DNA from 2 places in the Streptomyces sp. NPDC059785 genome. Region 1 is predicted to be linked to the other one. Evidence: riboswitches for the same ligand, from Rfam matches in the RefSeq annotation. Region 1 holds a riboswitch; the other holds the start of a gene.
What was found. A riboswitch is a leader RNA that binds a small molecule or an ion and turns the genes downstream of it on or off. The one in region 1 is predicted to bind cyclic di-AMP.

Region 1 (4,605 bases):
CGAGGCCCTTGGCGGTGTGCAGGGTCATCAGGGTGATGACGCCGTTGCCGTCCTCCTCGTCGGGGATCTGGTCGGAGTCGGCGACGAGCGCGACCCGCTCCAGGAAGTCGGAGAGCGAGCCCGCCTCCTCGTCCTCACCGGACTCCTGCTCGAATTCGAGAGCGACGGCCGCGAGTTCCTGGAGGTTCTCGATGCGGGTCTCGTCCTGCGGGTCGGTGGATGCCTGCAACTCGGCCAGGTAGCCGGTGCGTTCGAGCACGGCCTCCAGGACGGTCGCCGGGCCCGCGCCCGACTCCACGACGGTGCGCAGGTCCTCCATCAGCGTGTTGAACCGCTTCACGGCGTTGGTCGAGCGGGCCGCCATCCCGTACGCCTCGTCGACGCGGCGCAGCGCCTGCGGGAAGCTGATCTTCTCGCGCTGGGAGAGCGCGTCGATCATGGCTTCCGCGCGGTCGCCGATGCCGCGCTTGGGCACGTTCAGGATGCGGCGCAGCGGGACCGAGTCCTCCGGGTTCGACAGCACGCGCAGGTACGCGAGGACGTCGCGGACCTCCTTGCGCTCGTAGAAGCGGACGCCGCCGACGACCTTGTACGGCAGGCCGACGCGGATGAAGACCTCTTCGAAGACACGGGACTGGGCGTTCGTCCGGTAGAAGACGGCGACGTCGCCCGCCTTCGCCTCGCCCGCGTCGGTGAGCCGGTCGATCTCGTCGGCGACGAACTGCGCCTCGTCGTGCTCCGTGTCCGCGACGTAGCCCGTGATGCGCTCGCCCGTGCCCGCGTTGGTCCACAGGTTCTTGGGGCGGCGGCTCTCGTTGCGCTCGATGACCGCGTTCGCGGCGCTCAGGATGGTCTGGGTGGAGCGGTAGTTCTGCTCCAGGAGGATCGTCGTCGCGTCCGGGTAGTCCTCCTCGAACTGGAGGATGTTGCGGATGGTGGCGCCGCGGAAGGCGTAGATCGACTGGTCGGCGTCACCCACGACGCACAGCTCGGCCGGGCCCTCGCCGAGACCGTCGCCGACGCCATCGCCCTCGCCCTCGCCGGAGGGACCGACGAGCTCCCTGACCAGCGCGTACTGCGCGTGGTTGGTGTCCTGGTACTCGTCGACCAGGACGTGGCGGAAGCGGCGGCGGTAGTGCTCGGCGACGTCCGGGAAGGCGCGCAGCAGGTTGACCGTCGTCATGATCAGGTCGTCGAAGTCGAGCGCGTTCGCCTCGCGCAGCCGCGACTGGTAGAGCGCGTACGCCTGGGCGAGGGTCTTCTCGAAACCGTCGGCCGCCTGGCCCGCGAAGTCCTCCTCGTCGATCAGCTCGTTCTTCAGGTTCGAGATCTTGGCGCTGAACGACTTCGGCGGGAAGCGCTTCGGGTCGAGGTCCAGGTCACGGCAGACCAGGGCCATCAGGCGCTTGGAGTCGGCGGCGTCGTAGATCGAGAACGACGAGGTGAAGCCGAGCTTCTTGGACTCGCGGCGCAGGATGCGCACACACGCGCTGTGGAAGGTCATCACCCACATCGCGTTCGCCCGCGGGCCCACGAGCTGCTCCACGCGCTCCTTCATCTCGCCCGCGGCCTTGTTCGTGAACGTGATCGCGAGGATCTGGCCCGGGTGCACATGGCGCTCGCCCAGCAGGTGCGCGATGCGGTGCGTGAGCACGCGCGTCTTGCCGGAACCGGCACCCGCGACGATGAGCAGAGGGGAGCCTGCGTGCACCACGGCCGCGCGCTGGTTCTCGTTCAGCCCGTCCAGGAGCGCGGCCGGGTCCACGTGCGGGCGGGCGGCACCGTCCCGGTAGTACGCGTCCCTGGGCGGCGGCGCGTCGAAGCGCCCGGCGAACAGGTCGTCCGGGATCGGCTCCGGAGCCCCGTCCTCGGGCGGCGGCGGAGGCTCTTCCCCATGGGCCCCGGAGGGCTGGAGGTCCGCCAGGAAGCTGTCGTCAAAGAGGCTGCTCATCGCCATCCGAGTCTAGGCGCCCCCACTGACACCCGGGGCCGCGCAGCAGAACCACCCGGGACCGCGCCGGAAATCGCGTACCTCTCATCGGCTCCGCGCCACCGGCCGGTCACCTTCCGCTACGGGCCCGACCGCGGTCCGTTCCGGACAGCCGTCACCGCCATCACGCCACGGTGAGACGTACGTCACCACCACCGACCGTCCCGCAAAAAGGTCACGAAAATGTATCGGGCATATCGAACATCAACCTTCACAGAAGACACACGAGTTGGCTAGCGTGCTGCGCAGGCCGCCCGACCCCCACCGGCGAACGTCGCCGGGCCGTGCGGCCTCCGCCGAGTCCGGTGCGCCCCCGCGGCAGCCGGAGCCGGGGACCCAACCGACCTTGGGGTGAATCGGTGCCGCCAACCAGTGGGCAGCCACTGGACACGCGCGCACCGTAGGGCAACCCTTCCGAACCACCCGCCCGAACCCGACAGCTAACCCGGTAGGCGGATCACGGAAGGAGTCGCCTCCCTTGGCGTCGCACCGCAAATGGCGTCCCGCCGCTACGCGCCTTGCGGGTCTCAGGACCCCCACCCTCGCCACCGCCGCCCTCACCTCCGTGGCCCTGCTCTCGCAGACGGCGAACGCCGCGCCGGCCGAGCCGAAGCCGAGCATGGAGGAGGTGCAGAAGAAGGTCGACGACCTCTACCACCAGGCCGAGACCGCCACCGAGAAGTACAACGCCACGCGCGAGCAGACCGCCAAACAGCGCAAGCGCGTCGACACCCTCCTCGACGATGTGGCCAAGCGCACCGAAAAACTCAACGACGCGCGCGAGGAGCTCGGTTCCTTCGCCGCGGCCCAGTACCGCACCGGCGCCGCCGCGCCCGACACGGCGACCCTCCTGCTGGCCGACAACCCGCAGGACTACTTCGACCAGACCCAGCTGATGAGCCGGCTCACCAGCCGCCAGAAGCAGGCCGTCGACGACTACGTCACCGAGCAGGCCGCGACCACGAAGAAGCGGCAGGAGGCGTCGGAGAGCCTGGAGACGCTCACCTCGTCGCAGAAGACGCTGAAGACGTCCAAGGCGGAGGTACAGCAGAAGCTCGCCGACGCCCGCGAGCTGCTGTCCAAGCTGACCGCCGAGGAGAAGGCACGGCTGAAGGCGATCGAGGAGAAGAAGCAGCAGGAGGCCCAGCGCAAGGCCGAGGAGCTGGCCCGGCAGCAGGCCGCGGAGGAGAAGAAGCGCCAGGAGGCCGAACAGAGCCAGGGCTCGAGCTCGTCGGGCAGCACCTCCACAGGTTCCTCGACCGGCTCGTCTGCGGGTTCCTCGTCCAGTACGAAGGCGGCCAAGGCCATCGCCTTCGCGCGCGCCCAGATCGGCAAGCCGTACGTCTGGGGCGCGACCGGGCCCGACTCCTACGACTGCTCAGGGCTGACGCAGGCCGCCTGGAAGGCCGCCGGTGTCAGCCTGCCGCGTACCACGTACGACCAGGTGAACGCGGGAACCACGGTCTCGCTCTCCGCCGCGCAGCCCGGTGACCTGATCTTCTTCTACGACGACATCAGTCACGTGGGCGTGTACATCGGCAACGGCATGATGATCCACGCCCCGAAGCCGGGCGCATACGTCCGTGAGGAGTCGATCTACTACGCGGGTGAGTCGATCATCCACAGCGTGGTGCGGCCGGCCTGAGCCGGACCGGAAACGTTGAAGGGGGTCTACGCACGCGTAGACCCCCTTTTAGTGGACCCCCTTCTACGGGAAGGCCCGTTCAGGCCCGCTCAGGTCCAGAGGACGGCGATGAAGATGTTCGCCATGGTCAGCAGGCCGACCGCGGCGAAGGCACCCTTGTCCACCTTCTCCTCGTCGCGCTTCACATAGACGAGCCCGAGGATCACGATCAGCAGGGCGAGCTTCACGCCGATCTTGATGTTGTTGACGGTGTTGTCGTCGGCCTGATTGAGGCCGACCAGCACGATGCCCGTGACCAGCATGGTGAGCGCGCCGTGCAGCATCCCGGGGACGAACCGGGCCGTGCCCTGGCCCATCGCTTTCATCTGGGTGAGGAAGCCGCCGAGCAGCGCGGCGATCCCGATGATGTGCAGGCCGACGAAGAGATGGATGAGTACGTCCATGGTCCGGAGCCTATTCCTGCCCACGGGCGGCTCCGGTCACCGGGCCTGGCGTGACGACCGAGGCGCAGGGCTCTCTCTGCGCGGCGGCTGAGGTCGGCCCGCCGTAGCAGCCCGGCGCTCCCCGTCCCCCGGGATCCGCCGCATCGGTCAGCAAACCGGTTCGAATCGACGGCTCCGGTACGGCGGGACGGACACTCACGGTCACCCGGTGATCCACTGCCGTCATTTCCGTACATGGCGTCTCCGTGCCCTCGTTCCCCGGCTTAGCGTCCTCCCCCAGGTGACCGGCTCTCCACCGCCGCCCGGGCCAGGGGCGGCCGCCGGTCGCCGCCGAGAAGGTCCGGTGGCGGCTCGCTCCCCTGTGCGGGGCCGCCACCGGACGGGTCGCCGCAGACCGCCCCGCGCGGGCGGCCGTACGGAAGGATGTGGGCCCTCGTGGCAGCGCACCGCAAGCCCAGACAGCGCTCGCTCCGCGGCCCCACGGCCCGCACCGCGGCCACGGTCGCCCTCGCCGGCGCGGCGACCGC
Region 2 (4,605 bases), on a different contig from region 1:
GGAAGGCGTCGGCGGTGGGGGTCGGGCCGTTGTTTCGGTGTACGACCGAGATCGTGCGGCGCAGTTCACCGGGGTCCAGGAGTCGCGTGCCGAGCGGGGTGGCCGAGGTCCTGGCCACCATCTCGGGCACCACCGCGACCCCGAGGCCCGCGCTGACCAGCGCGCACACCAGCGCATAGCCCGGCGTCTCGACCAGCACCGAGGGCGCCGCACCGGCCCGGGCGAGCGCGGCCTCCACGCCCTGCCGGGGCGGATGGTCGGGAGCCATGCTGATGAGCGGCTGCCCGGCCAGCGCGCCGAGCGGCAGCCGCGAGGAGCCGTCGGCGAGCGCGTGCCCCGGAGCGGTCACCAGCACCAGCTCCTCGACCAGCAGCGGCTCCGCGGCCACCGAGGCGGGCAGCGGCACGGGTTCCGCCGGGGCGTACGTGTGGGTCAGGGCCAGATCGACCTCGCCCGCGGCCACCGCCGCGATCCCCGCCGGGGGCTCGTGGTTCGCCACCGCCAGCTCCACGTCGGGATGCGCCCGGCGGAACGCGCTGAGCACCGGCGGCAGCAGATGGATGCCCGCGGTCTGGAAGGTGCCGAGCCGCAGTGAGCCACCGGCCAGGCCCGCGACGCGCGCCAGTTCGTGCCGGGCCAGCTCCAGTTCGTCCAGGACCCGCCGGGCCCGGGTGACGAGCAGTTCGCCCGCGGCGGTCAGCCGGGCGCCGCGCGGATGCCGCACCAGCAGGGCCGTGCCCGCCTCCCGTTCCAGCTTCGCCACCTGCTGGGAGAGCGCGGGCGGCGTGTAGCCGAGCCGCTCGGCGGCGCGCGTGATGGAACCGGCCTCCGAGACCGCCACCAGCGCCGCCAGCCGCGTCGGATCGTACATACCGCCCCTTTCCGTGACCGGCCGAGTCCCGCATGCGACGCCGCATGAAGCACTGCTCAAGGCAGCCGTATGAAGCACTGCTTAAGGCAGACCCAGTTTATTCGACATACCTCTTTAAGGGCCGGGGCGGGCAGGCTGGGCGGCATGGACGCACAACTGGTCGCCTTCACCGGGGTCGCCGCGGGCATGGTCGCCATGCCGGGCGCCGACTTCACCGTCGTCGTACGCAACGCCCTGGTCTCCCGCCGGGCCGGAGTGGCGTGCGCGCTGGGCATCGCGGGCGGCCTGCTGGTGCACACGGCGCTCGCCGTGGCCGGGGTCGCGGCGGTCCTGGTGGCGGTGCCCGCCCTGTTCCGCGCGCTCCAGCTGCTCGGCGGCGGGTACGTCCTGTACCTGGGCGTGCGGACGCTGTGGTCGCTGTGGCGCGCGCAGGGCGCACCGGCCGACGGATCGGCGGGCGCCCGGCCGCTGCGTCAGGGCTTCGTCACCAACGCCCTCAACCCGAAGGCGCCGATCACCTTCCTCAGCCTGCTCCCGCAGTTCGTGCCCGCCGGGAGTCCGGCGCTGCCCAGGACCCTGCTGCTCGCGCTGATCGTGGTCGGCCTGGCCCTGGTCTGGTTCCCGGCGGTCGCGCTGCTGGTCGACCGGCTCGGCCGGTGGCTGCGCCGGCCGCGCGCCGCGCGGGCAGTGGCCGGGGTCACCGGTGCGGTACTGGCGCTGCTCGGTCTCGTTCTGCTGTCGGAACCCCTCGTGTCCTGAGCGCGTGCCGCACCAGCCGCGGCAGCACGACCCACAGCGCCACGCACGCGACGAGCGTGGCCGCCGCGGCGGCGATGCCCGCGCCGCGGTCCAGCGTCACGTCCACGACGAGCAGTACGGACCCGGTGAACGCAAGCATCAGGACGCCGAGTCCGACGGTGGCCAGCACCGAGGAGACCCGGACTATCGCGGCCTTGGCGTTCTCCTGGAACAGCGACCTGTGCAGGGCGGCGGGTGCCACGAACAGGGCGGCGGCCAGCATCGCCAGCAGCAGCGTGGTCACGTACGTGGCGCGCTGCACGGTGTCGAGGGACGGGAAGCGCTGGGTGAACGCCAGGGTCAGCAGGAACGCGAAGAGGATCTGCACCCCGGTCTGGGTCACCCGTAGTTCCTGGAGGAGTTCGGCGAAATTCCGGTCGGCGCGCTCCAGGGGCGTCTCGCGCCGTGCCGGTTCTGCTGCGTGGTCGGCCATGGCCGAACGGGTTACCCGTTCGGCGGGCGTCACGCCTGCGGATCAGGGGTGACACCCCGGGGACGGCCCGTCGAGGCCGCCCCCGGGGTCGGGTCAGCGGACCCTGCCGTACCAGACGCTCTTGGTCCAGATCTTCTGGAGCTTCACCACGTCACCGGTCTTCGGGGAGTGCCAGATCTTGCCCTTGCCGGCGTAAATGCCGACGTGGTAGACGCTCCGGCCCGAGTGGAAGAACACGAGGTCTCCGGCCTTGCGGCTCGAGGCCGAGACATGACGGGTCTTGTTGTACTGCTGCGCGGCCGTCCGGGGCAGCTTCTTGCCCGCCTTCTTGTACGAGTAGAGCGTGAGTCCCGAGCAGTCGAAGCGGTGCGGCCCGGTGGCGCCCCACTTGTACGGGGAGCCCTTCTTCGAAGCCGCGACGTGCAGTGCCTTCGTCGCGGAGGTGGCCGCCGAGGCGTCGGCGGCGGCACCGGGGACCACGAGGCCGCCGCCCACGGCGGCGACGGTGAGAGCGGAGACCGTACCGGCCTTGCTCCACAGCGACGGGACACAGTTGAGCGCAGACATGCGCAACCCTTCGTCAGCCGCCTGTGAAGGATGACCTGTCGGATTCGGGCTGGCGAAGTTGCCCGGCCGCGTGCGCGGCTTCACCCCAAGGACCGCCCGGATCTCTCCGGCGGCCCGTCGTGCTGGGTCCTCCACTCCTGCCGATCCACTCCGTCGACCGGTCGTCCGGGCAGCGGCAGGACTCGGCGTCCGCCCGGACCGCCCCGCCGCTGTGGCGGGGGCTTGTCGTCGCAGAGGATCTTCACTCATGTCGCACGGGAAAACCGAACGGAACCGAGGATTTGTGGGGTTACTCACCACTCGCCCGTTCGGGTGGACACCCCGTGTTCGGAACGCGGGTTGAGGCCCCGTACCACCGTCGTACCTGCGGTGCAGGGCCTCATTCCGCCCCCGCTGTACGCGTGTTGCGCAACTCGACCGGTGCCGGAAAGGGTGGTGCGTCTACTCCGAAGAGAGGTCATCCGTTCGGTCCGTTTGAACCCCGGACCGGACGGCACGCCGACGGTGGCCGGGACCGGTGCGGGTGTGTATGCGTCAGATGTCCCCGGCGGGCGGGACGGTGACGCGAGCGGTCCGCCGCTCGCCGTCGAGGACCCGCAGCGCCCGCGCCAGGGTCGGCGCGTGGACTTCGCTCTCGCCCCGTTGATGCATCAGAGTGAGCGCGTCCCGCAGCGCCGCCGCCTTGCCGACCAGCGCCTGGGCGGCCCGCAGTCCGCGGTAGGTGTCCCCGGGGCGTGCCGGGTTGATGCGGCCGAGCAGGTCGACCAGGTCGAGGTAGCAGTCGACGAGTTCGCCCTCGGCGCGGGTGAGCGCGGGCAGCGGCGGCAGTTCGGGCGGCAGCATGCGCGGCTCACCTCGCGCCGGGTGTGGCGGGCGGCACCTTGCGGCTCGGCACGATCCGGTCGGCCAGGCCGTACGCCACCGCGGCCGGCGCGTCCAGGAACAGGTCCCGTTCGATGTCCGCGGCGATCCGCTCGGGGGTCTGTCCCGTGTGCCGTACGAGCATCTCCTCCAGTGTCCGCCGGGTGCGGGTCAACTCGGCCGCCTGGACGGCCAGGTCGCTCGCCTGTCCCTGGACCGGCTCGGTGATCGACGGCTGGTGGACCAGCACGCGCGCGCCCGGCAGCACGGACCGCTTGCCCGGTGCGCCGGCGGCGAGGAGCACGGCCGCCGCCGAGGCCGCCTGGCCCAGGCAGGTGGTCTCCACGTCGCAGGTGACGTACCGCATCGTGTCGTAGATCGCCGTCATCGCGCTGAACGAGCCGCCGGGGGAGTTGATGCAGAGCGAGATGTCCCGGTCGGGCGCCGCGTGTTCGAGGTGGATGAACTGTGCCATCACGTCGTTCGCGGACCGGTCGTCGATCGGCGTTCCCAGGAAGACGACCCGCTCCTCCAGCAGCTTCGAGTACGGATCCAGCGTCCGGATCCCGGCGCTGGTGCGTTCGGTGAACTCGGGCAGGACGTAGCGGGCGGACGGTCGGTGCATGGCTCACGCCTCCTCGCAGTGGTGTCCGTCAAAAATGTACAGGACGTACGTTCTTGGCGGTGGGCTGCGCGCCGGCTCACGCTGACAGCGAAAACGGCGCCCCGGACCGGGAGTTGGTCCGGGGCGCCGTGCGAGGCGGACGTGCTCGTGGGTCAGTTGATGTCGACCGGGGCGGGTCTGCCGCTGAACGTGATCGGCGGCCAGCCGCGGGAGACGGCCAGCGCGGACAGGGCGTCGGCGACCTCGCGCGGGGTGATGGCGTACGCCGAGGGGGCCGACTCGGTCCGCATCGTGAAGGTGAATTCGAGCGTCGCGTCCTCCGCGGCGAGGCTGGTGAAGCCGCTGAACTCGGTGTCGGACGGGAACTCGACCGCCGCCGTGCTCTCCGTACCGCCCGTGCTCTCCGTACCGCCCGTGCTCCGCGCGCTCGCGGCGGTCCCGGCGCCGTCG

Region 2: linked by a shared signal. The riboswitch ahead of ACFV6E_RS00630 (C40 family peptidase) and the one ahead of ACFV6E_RS34990 (NlpC/P60 family protein) in region 1 are both predicted to bind cyclic di-AMP.

What each region holds. Positions count from the first base shown of each region.
Region 1 is NZ_JBHWHV010000064.1:17,058-21,662, forward strand. It holds gene pcrA (DNA helicase PcrA) at 1-1,951, opposite strand, end outside; cyclic di-AMP (ydaO/yuaA leader) riboswitch at 2,275-2,461, shown strand; gene ACFV6E_RS34990 (NlpC/P60 family protein) at 2,469-3,635, shown strand; gene ACFV6E_RS34995 (hypothetical protein) at 3,725-4,078, opposite strand; gene ACFV6E_RS35000 (NlpC/P60 family protein) at 4,514-4,605, shown strand, end outside.
Region 2 is NZ_JBHWHV010000001.1:124,050-128,654, forward strand. It holds gene ACFV6E_RS00615 (LysR family transcriptional regulator) at 1-871, opposite strand, end outside; gene ACFV6E_RS00620 (LysE family translocator) at 1,016-1,630, shown strand; gene ACFV6E_RS00625 (DUF6328 family protein) at 1,569-2,102, opposite strand; gene ACFV6E_RS00630 (C40 family peptidase) at 2,196-2,669, opposite strand; cyclic di-AMP (ydaO/yuaA leader) riboswitch at 2,673-2,867, opposite strand; gene ACFV6E_RS00635 (hypothetical protein) at 3,204-3,512, opposite strand; gene ACFV6E_RS00640 (ATP-dependent Clp protease proteolytic subunit) at 3,520-4,155, opposite strand; gene ACFV6E_RS00645 (twin-arginine translocation signal domain-containing protein) at 4,308-4,605, opposite strand, start outside.